Regions from separate parts of the Streptomyces sp. NPDC107765 genome, predicted to be linked through region 1. Evidence: riboswitches for the same ligand, from Rfam matches in the RefSeq annotation. Region 1 holds a riboswitch; each other region holds the start of a gene.
The links. Region 1 has a riboswitch for cyclic di-AMP ahead of ACZ7MX_RS07290 (C40 family peptidase). Riboswitches for the same ligand answer to the same signal wherever they lie in the genome.
Positions count from the first base shown of each region.

Region 1 (3,631 bases):
GGCGACATAGCCGTTGATCTTGGCACCGGCACCGGCGTCGGTCCAGAGGTTCTTGGGGCGGCGGTTCTCGTTGCGCTCGATGACGGCGTTGGCGGCGGACAGGATCGTCTGCGAGGAGCGGTAGTTCTGCTCCAGCAGGATCGTGGTCGCGTCCGGGTAGTCCTCCTCGAACTGGAGGATGTTGCGGATCGTGGCGCCGCGGAAGGCGTAGATCGACTGGTCGGCGTCACCGACGACGCACAGCTCGGCGGCGGGGATGTCGGCGGTGCCGGTGCCCACGAGCTCGCGGACGAGGGTGTACTGGGCGTGGTTGGTGTCCTGGTACTCGTCGACGAGGACGTGCCGGAAGCGGCGGCGGTAGTGCTCGGCGACGTCCGGGAAGGCCTGGAGGAGGTTGACCGTCGTCATGATGATGTCGTCGAAGTCCAGGGCGTTGGCCTCGCGCAGCCGCGCCTGGTACATCGCGTACGCCTCGGCCAGCGTCTTCTCGAATCCGTCGGCAGCCGTCCCGGCGAAGGTCTCCTCGTCGATGAGCTCGTTCTTGAGGTTGGAGATCTTCGCGCTGAAGGACTTGGGCGGGAAGCGCTTGGGGTCGAGGTCCAGATCGCGGCAGACCAGGGCCATCAGGCGCTTGGAGTCGGCGGCGTCGTAGATCGAGAAGGAGGACGTGAAGCCGAGCTTCTTGGACTCGCGGCGCAGGATCCGCACGCAGGCGCTGTGGAAGGTGGAGACCCACATGGCGTTGGCGCGCGGGCCGACCAGCTGCTCGACGCGCTCCTTCATCTCGCCGGCGGCCTTGTTCGTGAAGGTGATCGCGAGTATCTGGCCGGGGTGGACGTGCCGCTCGGCGAGCAGGTGCGCGATGCGGTGGGTGAGCACCCGGGTCTTGCCGGACCCGGCGCCGGCGACGATCAGCAGCGGGCCGCCGGTGTGCACCACGGCGGCCTTCTGCTGGTCGTTGAGCCCCTCGAGCAGCGCGGCGGGGTCGAGGGCCGGGCGGGCGGCGCCGTCGCGGTAGTACGCGTCCCTGGGCACGGGCGCGTCGAACCGCCCGCCGAACAGGTCGGCGGGGATCTCCTCGGGGACCGGCCCGTGCTCGTCCTCGGGAGGCGGCGGGGGCTCCTCGTCCTTGTGGCCGAGGTCCGCCAGGAAGCTGTCGTCAAAGAGGCTGCTCATCGCCCACCGAGTCTAGGCCGCCGCACCGACAGCGTGCCGGGGACTGTGGACAAGTGGCCGGGACGGCCGGAGAACGCGCGGTGCGGACGGCGGCCGCACGATACGGCCGAAAGCGGAACGATATCTCTCAGGTCACGAAAAGGTTTCGGGCATATCGAACATCAGCCTTCACAGGAGCCACACGAGTTGGCTAACGTCCTCGCTCGGGCAGCCCGCCTCCCCGCGGACGACAGCGTCCGCACGGGCCGCCCACGCCGAGTCCGGCCCTGCCCGCGACGTGTCCCTCCGGTCACGCCCGGGTCACCCGGAGCCGGGGACCCACCAGCAACACCGGGGTGAATCGATCCGTCCGACCGACGCCAGCGGACGTACGGACCGTAGGGCACGGCCTTCCGTCAGCGACACCGCCCGAACCCGACAGCTAACCCGGTAGGCGGTCCACGGAAGGAGTTGCCGGCCTTGGCGTCCCATCGCAAGCCGCGCACCAGCGTTCTCACCTCGCCCGGGAGCCGCCGTACGGCGGCCGGGCTCACCACCGCAGCGCTCGCCTCGGTCACCCTGCTCTCGCAGACCGCCGACGCCGCCCCCAGGGCCCCCAGGCCCACCATCGAAGAGGTCAAGCAGAAGGTCGACGGCCTCTACCGGCAGGCCGAGGTGGCCACCCAGAAGTACAACGCCGCCAAGGAGCGCGCCGATCACCAGCGCGAGACCGTGGACGGACTGCTCAACGCCGCGGCCAAGCGGGCCGAGAAGATGAACGCGTCCCGGCGGGAGCTCGGGACGTTCGCCTCGGCGCAGTACCGCACCGGCGGGATGAACCCGACCGCGCAGCTGATGCTCGCCAAGGACCCGCAGCAGTTCTTCGACCGCAGCCACCTGATGGAGCGGCTGACCGGGCGGCAGCAGCAGGCCGTCAGCGACTACCAGCAGCAGGCCGCGGCGGCCGCCCGGCAGCGGGCCGAGGCGTCCCGCAGCCTGGATCAGCTGCAGAGTTCGCAGGCCGCCCTGAAGGAGTCCAAGCGCTCCGTGCAGCAGAAGCTGGCCGAGGCCCGGCAGCTGCTGTCCCGGCTGACCGCCCAGGAGAAGGCGCGGCTGGCCGCACTGGAGCGCCAGAAGGAGGCGGCGGCCAAGCGCCGGGCCGAGGAGGAGGCGCGCAAGCAGCAGGAGCGCGAGCGGCAGCGGCAGCAGGACGGCGGCTCCACCGGTGGCCAGACCGGCGGGGACACCGGCGGCTCCACCGGGGGCTCGCAGTCCACCAAGGCCGAGAAGGCCCTCGCGTTCGCCCGCGCCCAGATCGGGAAGCCGTACGTCTGGGGCGCCACCGGGCCCTCCTCCTACGACTGCTCGGGGCTGACCCAGGCGGCGTGGAAGGCGGCCGGGGTCGATCTGCCGCGCACGACCTGGGAACAGGTCAAGGTCGGCCAGCGGGTGGCGACCAAGGACCTGCAACCCGGTGACCTGGTCTTCTTCTTCGACGACATCAGCCATGTCGGCATGTACATAGGCGGCGGCAAGATGATCCACGCGCCGCACCCGGGCGCGAACGTCCGGGAGGAGTCGATCTACTACATGCCGATCTACGGGAGCGTCCGCCTGGGCTGACGCCCGGCCCCGCTGCCCCTCCGTCCACCCCCCACGGCACCCCCCACACGCCACCGCGCGGTCGTCGCCTCCGGATCCCGGAGTGCGACGACCGCGCGGTGTGCTGCAGGTCCGGCCGGCGCCCCCGGACCAGCCGGCGTGCTCAGGTCCAGAGGACCGCGATGAAGATGTTGGCCATCGTGAGGCCGCCGACCGCGCCGAACAGCGCCTTGTCGATCTGCTCCTCGTCCCGCTTGACGTAGACCAGTGCCAGGATCACCACCAGGACGGCCATCTTGATGCCGATCTTGATGTTGTTGACCGGATGGCCCTGCGCCTGGTTGAGGCCGACCAGCACGATGCCGGTGACCAGCATGGTCAGCGCGCCGTGCAGCATGGCCGGAACGAACCGGGCGGTGCCCGCACCCATCGCCTTCATCTGCGTCAGGAAGCCGCCCAGCAGGGAGGCGATGCCGATGATGTGCAGTGCGACGAAGATATTGATGACGACGTCCATGGGGTCGGATCGTATCCGCCGCATAGCACGCCCTTTCCGGCAGGGCGTCCACATTCGCCGCTTCGGTCAGCGCGGAGCGGCCCCGGCGACCGGGCGATGACGCTCCGGTCAGCCGCGTTCGGGCAGTGGTCGAAACCGGACAATGCCGCGCAAGTGAGCCCACCTCCGTGACACCCGGGCTTAGCGTCCTCCTCCAGGCGGCCGACTCCCGCCCCGCCGCAAGGGAAGGAAGTGACGGCCACCGTGGCCTCGCACCGCAAGCCCAGGCAGCATCCGCTCGCCTCGCTCACCGGCGGCTCGCGCACCGCGCGCACCGCCCGTACGGCCGCCACGCTGGCCCTCGCCGGCGCCGCCACC
Region 1 is NZ_JBVKBL010000002.1:627,939-631,569, forward strand. It holds gene pcrA (DNA helicase PcrA) at 1-1,176, opposite strand, end outside; cyclic di-AMP (ydaO/yuaA leader) riboswitch at 1,459-1,628, shown strand; gene ACZ7MX_RS07290 (C40 family peptidase) at 1,636-2,778, shown strand; gene ACZ7MX_RS07295 (hypothetical protein) at 2,921-3,274, opposite strand; gene ACZ7MX_RS07300 (C40 family peptidase) at 3,506-3,631, shown strand, end outside.

Region 2 (3,631 bases), on a different contig from region 1:
GCGGCATCTGGAGCTCCGACACCGGCAACGGCTTCTACGGCGGCCTCCAGCTCACCCAGGAGATGTGGGACCGGCACGGCGGCGGGGCCTACGCCTCGCGGCCGGACCTCGCCAGCCGCGCCCAGCAGATCGCGGTGGCCGAGACGATCCTCGACGACCTCGGCCCGGACGCCTGGCCGAGCTGTGCGGTGAACGCCGGCCTGACGAAGGACGGCCGGGCACCGCAGGTCGACCCGGGCGGCACCAGCACCCCGATACCCGACCCCTCGGACGACGACGGCTCCACCGGTTCCACCGGGATGCACGACGGGACGGCCGACGACCCCGGTGGCGATGCGGGCGACGGGCCGGCCGACGACGAGCCGTCGCAGGCCACGCCGTCCCCGTCCACTCCCGACCCCACGGACTCCGCCGGCACCGGCGAGTCGTCCCCCGGCCCCGACCGGACCTCCGGTTCGTCCGGGCCGTCCGGCGACGCGACACCGGGCGACCGGGGCGAGGACCCGTCCGGCACCCCCGGCCCCTCCGGCGACGGCAGCGGCCACGGCCGCGGCACGGACGACGGCAACGGCACCGGCTCCGCGGACGGCACGGCCTCCGACGGGTCGCAGGGCGGGGCGCAGGACGGGTCGCAGGGCGGTACGGGGACGGACGGCGTGCCGGGCGGTTCGGGCCGGCACCGCGGCGACGCGGACCCGGGCGAGGGGGACGGCGCCGGCCGGACGGCCGGCGGGCGGCACGCCTCGCGCGGTGACGACGCGCACCGGACGCCCCCGGCGGGCGGCGACGGGTACACCGTGCAGCCGGGTGACAGCCTGTCAGCGATCGCCCAGGCGCACCGGCTGCCGGGTGGCTGGCCGGCGCTCTACGACCGCAACGAGGACGTCGTCGGCTCCGACGCGGACCTGATCCAACCAGGCCAGCAGCTCGATCTCGGGCAGTCCAAGGGGTAGTTCGCCGGTTTCGGCCCGCTTTGGCGAAAGTGAGACAAGCGTCTCGTTGTGGGGCGGTGGGCCCCGAAGGGTCCGCCGCCGTCGCACCGGTCCCCACCTGCGGGTTTATAACCCCTCCGTGATCAAAAATGGCCAACTCGGGCCAGATGGGGGGGTTTGAACACCACGGGGGTTCCTGTTTACGGTCATCACCGCTCGCCAAAGCGGGCCCCTTCGATCACACGCCGAATCCTGCCGGTGGTCGGAGGCAGTTGACGCGCAAGCGCCGTAGGCAGGAGCGGGGGAACCAAGGTAGGCGCCGGCCAGGCCCGTGAAAGCGGGTCAGCCGGCTTGGGGTGAAGCCCGGTGCCCATGGCACCGGCCGGGCGACTCATCAGTCCGAACCCGACAGCTCACCTCGTAGGCGTCGGTGAGGAAACGAACGAACCATGCTGATCAACAAGGGCAAGCACCGTCGTCCCTCCAAGGCCGTCCGCGTCGCCACGCTCGCCGGTGTCGCCGGTGCCGCCGTGGCCGTCCCGCTGATGGGCGCCACCTCCGCGTCCGCCGCCTCCGTCGCCACCTGGGACAAGGTCGCCCAGTGCGAGTCCGGCGGCAACTGGTCGATCAACACCGGTAACGGCTACTACGGTGGCCTGCAGTTCTCCAACTCCAGCTGGGCCGCCGCCGGCGGCACCAAGTACGCGCCCCGCGCGGACCTCGCCACCAAGTCCCAGCAGATCGCCGCGGCCGAGAAGCTCCTCGCCCTCCAGGGCCCGGGCGCCTGGTCCTGCGCCGGCGCCGGCGGTCTGACCTCCGGTGGCCCGTCCCCCGACCTGAACACCAGCGCCCCGGTGGCCAAGTCCGCGCCGGCGAAGAGCGACGCGGCCGTCAAGCGCACCCCGGCCGCCCCGAAGCACGAGAGCGCCCCGGCCGCCCCGAAGAAGAACCAGGGCCACGGCAACTACACCGTCAAGGCCGGCGACACCCTCGCCAAGATCGCCAAGGCCCACGGCACCCACTGGAAGGCCGTCTACGCGGCCAACAAGTCCGTCATCGGCGGCAACCCGAACCTGATCTTCCCGGGTCAGAAGCTCCACGTCTGAGCCGTCCCCGCACCGGGTCACCCCTGGTGAGACCGGCCCCGTCCGGCGCGCCCCTCCCCCCGGCGCGCCGCGGCGGGGCTTCTGTCGTATCCCCCCGTCATCCCCGCCGCCATCCCCACCGTCGTCCCCGGAGTCGCCCCCCGTCCGCGCCACCGCCGGCCGGCCGCTCCGCCGGACTTTCCCCGCTCGGCGAACATTGCGGCAAACGTCCCGTGAGCTGGGCCTTTGTGTCGCTTGGGGGGTTATTCCGTCCCACGGAGCGGGCCAAGGGGAGGCGGACGCTCCCCGGGCCGTTAGGCTCGTGCTGCAGAACTCCAGACACCCATGAAGGAGACAACGTGCCGTCCATCGACGTCGTCGTAGCCCGCGAAATTCTCGACTCGCGAGGTAATCCCACGGTCGAGGTCGAGGTCGGCCTCGACGACGGCAGCACCGGCCGTGCCGCCGTGCCGTCCGGTGCCTCCACCGGCGCCTTCGAGGCCATCGAGCTCCGTGACGGCGACCCCAACCGCTACCTCGGCAAGGGCGTGGAGAAGGCCGTCCTGGCCGTCATCGAGCAGATCGGCCCGGAGCTCGTCGGCTACGACGCGACCGAGCAGCGGCTGATCGACCAGGCCATGTTCGACCTGGACGCCACCGACAACAAGGGCTCGCTCGGCGCCAACGCCATCCTCGGCGTCTCCCTCGCCGTCGCGCACGCCGCCTCCGAGGCCAGCGACCTCCCGCTGTTCCGCTACCTGGGCGGCCCGAACGCGCACGTCCTGCCCGTGCCGATGATGAACATCCTGAACGGCGGCTCGCACGCCGACTCCAACGTGGACATCCAGGAGTTCATGATCGCCCCGATCGGCGCGGAGTCCTTCTCCGAGGCCCTGCGCTGGGGCGCCGAGGTCTACCACACCCTCAAGAAGGTCCTGAAGGAGCGCGGTCTGTCGACCGGCCTGGGCGACGAGGGCGGCTTCGCCCCGAACCTCGGCTCCAACCGCGAGGCCCTCGACCTCATCCTGGAAGCCATCAAGCAGGCCGGCTACGCCCCCGGCCAGGACATCGCGCTCGCCCTGGACGTCGCCGCCTCCGAGTTCTACAAGGACGGCTCGTACCAGTTCGAGGGCCAGTCCCGCTCGGCCGCCCAGATGACCGAGTACTACGAGGAGCTCGTCGACGCGTACCCGCTGGTCTCCATCGAGGACCCGCTGTTCGAGGACGACTGGGCCGGCTGGAAGGTCATCACCGACAAGCTCGGCGCCAAGGTCCAGCTGGTCGGCGACGACCTGTTCGTGACCAACCCCGAGCGCCTGGCCCGCGGCATCGAGGAGGGCTCCGCCAACGCCCTCCTGGTCAAGGTCAACCAGATCGGCTCGCTGACCGAGACCCTGGACGCCGTCGAGCTGGCCCAGCGCAACGGCTTCAAGTGCATGATGTCGCACCGCTCCGGCGAGACCGAGGACGTCACCATCGCCGACCTCGCCGTCGCCACCAACTGCGGCCAGATCAAGACCGGTGCCCCGGCCCGCTCCGAGCGCGTCGCCAAGTACAACCAGCTGCTGCGCATCGAGGAGATCCTCGACGACGCCGCGGTGTACGCCGGCCGCA
Region 2 is NZ_JBVKBL010000005.1:490,477-494,107, forward strand. It holds gene ACZ7MX_RS16205 (LysM peptidoglycan-binding domain-containing protein) at 1-953, shown strand, start outside; cyclic di-AMP (ydaO/yuaA leader) riboswitch at 1,207-1,374, shown strand; gene ACZ7MX_RS16210 (transglycosylase family protein) at 1,382-2,038, shown strand; gene eno (phosphopyruvate hydratase) at 2,377-3,631, shown strand, end outside.
Region 2: it holds a riboswitch for cyclic di-AMP, as region 1 does, so the genes downstream of both, ACZ7MX_RS16210 (transglycosylase family protein) here and ACZ7MX_RS07290 (C40 family peptidase) in region 1, are expected to answer to the same signal.

Region 3 (3,631 bases), on a different contig from region 1:
CGGCCCCGCCACGGTGACCTGAAAAGGTGCCGCGGCGGGGCCGTTCTGCATGCCGGAGAAATACGGTTTTGACAAAATGCCGTTGCGGACAAGTGCCGTTCCGGGGGAATGCCCTGCCCCGCCGCACGCAAATGCCGTGCCACTGCCGCAGAATAATCATTGCCTGGGACCGATAACCGGGAAAGGCATGCGCAGGAAAGCCTGCGGGGTCATGCGCCCACCGAAAAGCAGGCACACGCCGGTACCCAGAATCAAAAGCCGGCACCATCAATCAAAGGCGGCTCCTCTCGCCGCCCCGGAAATCACGCACCCCTTTGTATACGGCCCGCTTGTTAAGAACGGGCGCGCGCTGTGTTGACGGGCCGTTTCGTATCGCTCACGTCGGGTGCCGCGATGCGCCGCAGCCGGTACACCGGGAGCGACCGCTCGATGTGCGCCGCCATCAGGGCGCGGGCCCGTTCCGCGTCGCCCCGGGCCACCGCGTCCAGCACCGCGCCGTGGTCGTCCCAGGCCTCACCGGCCCGCGGCAGCGGCTCCATCGCATACATCCACTCGATCTTGCGGCGCAGCTGGGTCAGCAGGGCGGTGAGGCTGGGGCTGCCGGCCGCCTGGGCCAGCGTCTCGTGGAACCAGCCGTCGAGTTGGCGCAGGTCGGCGGGGCTGCCGTGGCGGGCCCGCTCGCGGCCCAGCCGTACCAGACCGCGCAGCACCTTCAGATGGGCGGGGGTGCGCCGGGCGGCCGCGCGGGCCGCGCCCAGCGGCTCCAGCAGGGCGCGGATGTCGAGCAGGTCGGCGGCCTCCTGCTCGGTGGGTTCGGCGACACAGGCGCCCGCGTGGTGGCGGGTGGTGACGAAGCCCTCCGACTGCAGGGTGCGCAGCGCTTCGCGGACCGGCACTCTGGAAACGCCGTAGCGCGCCGCCAGGATCTCCTCGATCAGCCGGCTCCCCGGCGCCAGCGCACCGGAGACGATGTCCTCGCGAATCGCCGTGCACACCGCATGCGCGGAAATATGGCCTCGCATCGATCGTGCCTCCGCCGTAATCCCCGGAAAACGCCGCCGGTCGGCGGCTTTTCCGAGACTCTATTCGACCGGCGCGGCTTTTCCGACGGACTCCGCGTATTCGGCGATATTTTTTGGCCAGCGGGCGCGGGGCATGCCCAGGCGTGCACCGCGGGCGTGGGGCGGACCGGTCCGGCGCCGGCTCAGACGTTGACGCCGTGCGACCGCAGATAGGCGATCGGGTCGATGTCGGAGCCGTAGTCCGGGCCGGTGCGGGCCTCGAAGTGCAGGTGCGGGCCGGTGACGTTGCCGGTGGCTCCGGAGAGGCCGATCTGCTGGCCGGGGGTGACGGTCTGGCCGACCGAGACGCCGATCGACGACAGGTGGCCGTACTGGGTGTAGGTGCCGTCGTGCATCTTGATCACGATGTTGTTGCCGTACGCGCCGCCCCAGCCGGCCTCGACGACGGTGCCCGCGCCGACCGCGTGGACGGAGGTCCCGGTGGCGGCGTGGAAGTCGATGCCGGTGTGGGTGCCGGACGACCACAGGCTGCTGGAGGCCTGGTAGCCGGTGGAGACGTAGGAGTCCGCGACGGGGGCGACGAAGGCGTTCAGGCGCTTGCGCTCGGCGTCCCGGGCGGCCCGTTCCTTGGCCTCGCGCTCCGCCTTGGCCTTCTTCCTGGCCGCCTCGGCGTGCCGCTCGGCCTCCGCCGCGCGCTTCTTGGCCTCGGCCTCGGCCTTCGCCTTCACGGCGGCGACCTCGGCGGCGGCCTGCTGGGCGTCGGCCTGGACCTCCAGGCGGTGGGCGAGTTCGTCACCGAGCACGACGGCCTGGGTGAGACCGGTGTCCTGGGTGCGTGCCTCGTCGGTGGCGGCCATCGCGGGCGAGGCCAGGGAGGCGACGACGCCGGTGGTGGCGAGGGTGGCTATGCCGGCGAGGTTGCGGGTCGTCCGGGCGCTGCGGCTGGCCCGGCGGTGCTTCCCGGTGGCTCGGGTGAACGCCATGTGCTGGCTTGTCCTTTCCTTCCCTCTCGCCTACCGGGTTAGCTGACGGGTTCGGAGCAGGAAGGTCTCCTACGGGCTCCTCCGGAGAGGGGCCCGATTCACCCCAGGGACGTGGGTCCCCGGCTCCCCTGGCTCGCGCCGTACGGGGACTCGGCGATGACTGTCCGGTGCCACTGTTGTGGCGGAGTTGTGACGAACAGCCGGACCGACGCTAATCGGGGCCACTTTGCGGAGCCAAACGGAACCGCGTTTTTGTGCGGGATGCCACAAGTTCCGACCCAACGAGCCCTCGCAAACCGGACATACGGCGGACTCCGGCTGGCTCCGGCCGCCTCCGAGGGACTCCCCCGGACATACGACGGCTCCCGTGGTGAGCGAACACCACGGGAGCCGGTCAGAACGTGACGCACCGTCATGCGCCAACGAAGAACTAGCCGCTGACGACCGTCACCTCTCCGATGCCCAGCGCCTTGACGGGCTCGGTGATCTGCGCGGCGTCGCCCACCAGGACGGTCACCAGGCGGTCCACCGGGAAGGCGTTGACGGCGGCGGCGGTCGCCTCGACCGTGCCGGTCTCCGCGAGCCGGAGGTACAACTGCGCCTGGAAGTCGTCCGGGAGCTGCTGCTCCACCTGGTCGGCGAGGGTGCCCGCGACGGCCGCCGCGGTCTCGTACTTGAGCGGCGCCACCCCGACGAGGTTCTGCACCGCGACGTCCCGCTCCTCGTCCGTCAGCCCCTCTGCCGCGAGGGTCCGCAGCACCTTCCAGAGGTCCTCCAGCGCGGGCCCGGTGGAGGCGGTGTCCACCGAGCCGCTGATGGCGAGCAATGCCGCGCCGGTGGTGCCCTCGGGGGACGTGGGAGCCGTGGAGCGCAATACCTGGCCGAAGGCGCGCACCCCGTAGGTGTAGCCCTTCTCCTCGCGCAGGACGCGGTCCAGCCGGGAGGTGAGGGTGCCGCCCAGGCAGTACGTGCCGAGCACCTGGGCCGGCCACACGCGGTCGTGCCGGTCGGCGCCGATCCGGCCGATGAGCAGCTGCGTCTGGACCGCGCCGGGACGGTCCACGATCACCACGCGGCCGGTGTCGTCGGCGGCGATCGGGGTGGCCCTGACCGGCTCGGCGGTCGAACCGCTCCAGGCGCCGAGGGTGTCGGCCAGCGCCGCGGCCAGGTCGATGTCGGTGAAGTCACCGACGATCACGGCGGTGGCCGTGGCGGGCCGGACGTGCGCGTCGTAGAAGGCGCGCACGGCCGCGGCGTCGATCCGCGCGACGGTCTCCTCGGTGCCCTGGCGGGGGCGGGAGATCCGCGCGGTGGCCGGGAACAGCTCCTTGGAGAGCGCCATCGCCGCGCGGCGGGCCGGGTTGGCGAGCTCGTGCGGGATCTCGTCGAGGCGGTTGCGGACCAGCCGCTCGATCTCGCTCTCCGGGAAGGCGGGGGCGCGCAGCGCGTCGGCGAGCAGGCCCAGCGCGCGGGTCAGCCGGGACGCCGGGACCTCCAGGGAGACGCGTACGCCGGGGTGGTCGGCGTGCGCGTCCAGCGTGGCGCCGCAGCGCTCCAGCTCGGCGGCGAAGCCCTCCGCGTCGTATTTGTCGGTGCCCTCGGACAGGGCGCGCGCCATGATCGTGG
Region 3 is NZ_JBVKBL010000022.1:20,242-23,872, forward strand. It holds gene ACZ7MX_RS35955 (GntR family transcriptional regulator) at 333-1,022, opposite strand; gene ACZ7MX_RS35960 (M23 family metallopeptidase) at 1,205-2,005, opposite strand; cyclic di-AMP (ydaO/yuaA leader) riboswitch at 2,018-2,171, opposite strand; gene ACZ7MX_RS35965 (M16 family metallopeptidase) at 2,436-3,631, opposite strand, start outside.
Region 3: it holds a riboswitch for cyclic di-AMP, as region 1 does, so the genes downstream of both, ACZ7MX_RS35960 (M23 family metallopeptidase) here and ACZ7MX_RS07290 (C40 family peptidase) in region 1, are expected to answer to the same signal.

Region 4 (3,631 bases), on a different contig from region 1:
GGACCGTTCCGACGAGTCGTTCTTCCCGGCCGGTTCGCTGCTCGTCTTCTTCACCGACGGCGTGACCGAGGCCCGCGACCCGCGCGGCCGCTTCTACGACCCGGCGGACAAGCTCCGCGGCCGGCACTTCCCGGGCCCCGGCAGCCTCCTGGACGCCCTCATCGAGGACGTCGCCCGGCACACGGGCGGAGCCCCGGCGGACGACATGGCCCTGCTGGCGCTGCAGCGGCCGATGGGGGAGTGAGGGCTCGACGTCAGGTTCCCGGAAGGTTCCTGCCCGGTTCCCTGGCAGGTCCCTGGCAGGCTTCTGCCACGGACCCAGGGGCATGCCACGGGCCCCGGCCCACTACAGCGGGCGGAAGCTCTGTCCGTGCGGGCCGGTGAGCGCGACCGGGTGCCCGTCCAGGGCGAGCGTCAGTTGCAGCGGGTCGTCCGGGCGTGGGGTGTGGTGCGGGGGCAGGGGCAGCCACGGCAGTACGGAGTGGTGCTCCTGGGAGATCCAGTGGCCGCCGCCGTCCCGCCCGTCGAGGACCGACCGTACGAGCCGGGCGAACTCCTCGCGCCGGGCATACGGCAGGTAGCTCAGCACGGCGGTGTGGAACACGACCAGGGTCGCCCCGGCCGGCGCCTCGGCCGCCAGCGCGGGCAGTTCGTCGATCAGGTCCCCGCGGACGATCCGCGGCCGCGGCACCGTCCGCACCGCGTCGACGGCCGCGGACAGTCGGGCCGCCCGCGCCTCGTCGCCGGGCCATACGAGCGACCGCAGCCAGCGCAGGTCGTCCGGCTCGGCGACCGGGTCGAGCGGTGCCAGGTCGATCCCGGCCCGCCAGACGACCTCGGGCAGGCGGGTGGGGACGTGCGGCCCGGGCCCCGCCGCCACCGGCCCCGGCACCGGCGCCTGCACCTGGCAGTGGAAGACGACGGGGCTGTCGGCCGGGCCTACTTCGACGAGCGGGGCGTGGGCTGCCGGATCGCCCGCCTCCCCGTACCCGTGTCCATACGCGTACCGATAGCGGTCCGGGTGCAGGCACAGCCCGGCCGAGGTGCCGACCTCCAGGAGGGCCAGCGGCTGGGGCAGCCGGGCGAGCAGCGGCAGCAGCGTGGCGCAGCGGGCCGGTTCGTTGGTCTGGGTGCCGCGGCGCATGATGACGTCCCGCACCTGGTCCCAGTGCCGGATCGTCCATTCGCGCCAGCGCCCGTACGCCGCGGCGCCGCGCGGGCCCTGCTCCGCGTGCGGGCCGTCGAGATGGCGTACGGCGGCGAGCAGGAGCTGGGGCTGCTGCTTGTTGCCGGCCGGCAGCGAACCCGCCAGCAGCTCGCACAACTCCTGGTCCTGGCCGATCCGGGCGCTCAACTCCTCGTGGGCGTCGGACCGCCCGCGCGCCTCGCCCCAGGAGAACTCCTGGTACCGCCGCGCCACGTCCTGCGCGCTTCCGGTCGTGACGCCGCCGTGGCCGGGACGGCCGTGGCGGTGGTGACCGGCGTTGCGGAGGCGTTCGGCGGGGCCGGGGCTCTCGGAGTGTCCGGGACTTTCGGAGTGTCCGGGGCGCTCGGAGTGTCCGGGGTGCAGGGAGTGTCCAGGGCGCTCGGCGTTGACGACCATGATCCGACGTTACTGTCTTCACGTTCCGTAATGGTCAGGCACCCCTCCGCATAACAACTGACGCACAATCATCGAGAGATCGTTTAGGCGTGGCACGGGGTGGTGCGGTCAACTCGCCCGATTTATGGCCATGGTGACCGGAAAACACCACGCCACAGCCGGTGCGCGAGGCATATGGATTCCCGGGAAGGCTTGGAAAACGGTCGCGATCTCTATTACTGTCCGATAACGCAGCGCGGTCGTCCCAGCCGCCGCAAGAGGCGGCACCGTGCGCCGACGCCGAATCCCGCACGCGCTTTTCACGCACCTCCAGCACCTCGAACTGCACCAAGGGAACCGGGGAACCACCACCTTGGGGTGAATCGGACGCCTTCGTCAGAGGGTGCCCGTAGGAGACCTTCCTGCTCCGAACCCGTCAGCTAACCCGGTAGGCGAGAAGGAAGGAAAGGAGTGCGCCCCCGTGGCGTCCAACAGGCCTGTCCCCGAGGCTCCGTCCGCCTACGACTTCGACGACCGGGGCCCGGGCGCCCCGTACGCGCCAGGCGCCCCGCACGCCTTCGCGCATCCCGGCGACCCCACTTTCGTGACGGAGACTGCTTTCGTCTCTGACACCCCTGTCGCCACCGACACCGCTGTCACCACCGACATGGCCGGCGTCACCGGCACCCGCTTCGCGACGGCCGGCGAGGCGAACGGTGACGCCGACGGCCCGTGGGAGGAATGGAACCCCACCGAGGAGTCCGTCCGCCCGGTCCGCGGCAAGCACCGGGTGGCCAAGCAGCGCGGCGGTGGCCTCGCCCGCGGGGGGACGGTCCTGGGCGTCGGTGTCATCGCCGCGGTCGGCGCGGGCGGGATGGCCACGGCCGAGGGCCGGCCGCCGGTGCCGATCTCGATGCCCGACCTCGGCGGAGTGGCCGACGCCGTCTCCGACCACCTCCCGGACGCCGCCTCCCTGCCCGGCGTCGGCGACCTCATATCCGACGGCGGCGCGCACACCGCTTCCGCCTCCGCCGCCACCCCCGCCGACCCGCTCACCGGGAACGCCGGACCGGGCTCGCCGTCGGGCACGGGCTCGGGCTCCGGCTCCGACTCCGGCTCTGACGCGGGTACGGGCTCGGGCTCCGGTGCGAACGCCGGTGAGGCGCTGCGCAGCCGTATCCTCCAGCAGGCCGACGCCCAGCAGGGCGCCGCCGAGCAGGAGGCCCGCGAGGCCGCCGAGCAGGCCGCGATCAAGCAGGCCACTACGGACGCCGCCGGGGACCTGAAGGCCGCCGAGAAGGCCGCGGCCGCCAAGAAGGAGGCAGCGGCCGAGGCCAAGCGCAAGGCCGAGGAGGAGGCCCGCCGTAAGGCCGAGGCCGAACGCCTCGCCAAACTGGCGCAGAGCTTCATCACCCCGGTCTCCTCGTACACCCTCACCGCGGGCTTCGGGCAGGCCGGTGACCGCTGGGTCGCGGACCACACCGGCCAGGACTTCGCCGCCCCGACCGGCACGCCCGTCAAGGCGGTGCACTCCGGCACCATCACCCAGGCCGGCTGGGCCGGTTCGTACGGCTACCGCATCGTCCTGACCCTCGACGACGGCACCGAGCTCTGGTTCTGCCACCTGTCCTCGATGGTCAAGACCTCGGGCAAGGTCAGCACCGGCGACGTCATCGGCCGGGTCGGCGCCACGGGCAACGTCACCGGCCCCCACCTCCACCTGGAGGTACGCCCCGGCGCCGGCGACCCGATAGACCCGATGCCCTGGCTGCGCGACCACGGCGTCAACGTCTGAGCACCTGACGGGCGGGGCGGGGCGAGGTCGGCGGCCACGGTGCGAGGGTGGCCGCCGTCCGAGGAAACGGGAACATCCGAGGAACCGGAATGACTCCTGTGAGCAGGAATAACCACCCGCCCCGCAACGTTGCTCCCACCATGAGCGCGACAAGCAACAACTCCCCTACCCCCAGGGCCCTGGGCTCGCTGTCCGTCTCCCCCTTCTCCCTCGGGGGCAACGTATTCGGCTGGACCGCCGACGAGGCCGAGTCG
Region 4 is NZ_JBVKBL010000030.1:20,269-23,899, reverse strand. It holds gene ACZ7MX_RS39355 (PP2C family protein-serine/threonine phosphatase) at 1-244, shown strand, start outside; gene ACZ7MX_RS39350 (DUF2332 domain-containing protein) at 347-1,603, opposite strand; cyclic di-AMP (ydaO/yuaA leader) riboswitch at 1,907-2,052, shown strand; gene ACZ7MX_RS39345 (M23 family metallopeptidase) at 2,064-3,377, shown strand; gene ACZ7MX_RS39340 (aldo/keto reductase) at 3,518-3,631, shown strand, end outside.
Region 4: it holds a riboswitch for cyclic di-AMP, as region 1 does, so the genes downstream of both, ACZ7MX_RS39345 (M23 family metallopeptidase) here and ACZ7MX_RS07290 (C40 family peptidase) in region 1, are expected to answer to the same signal.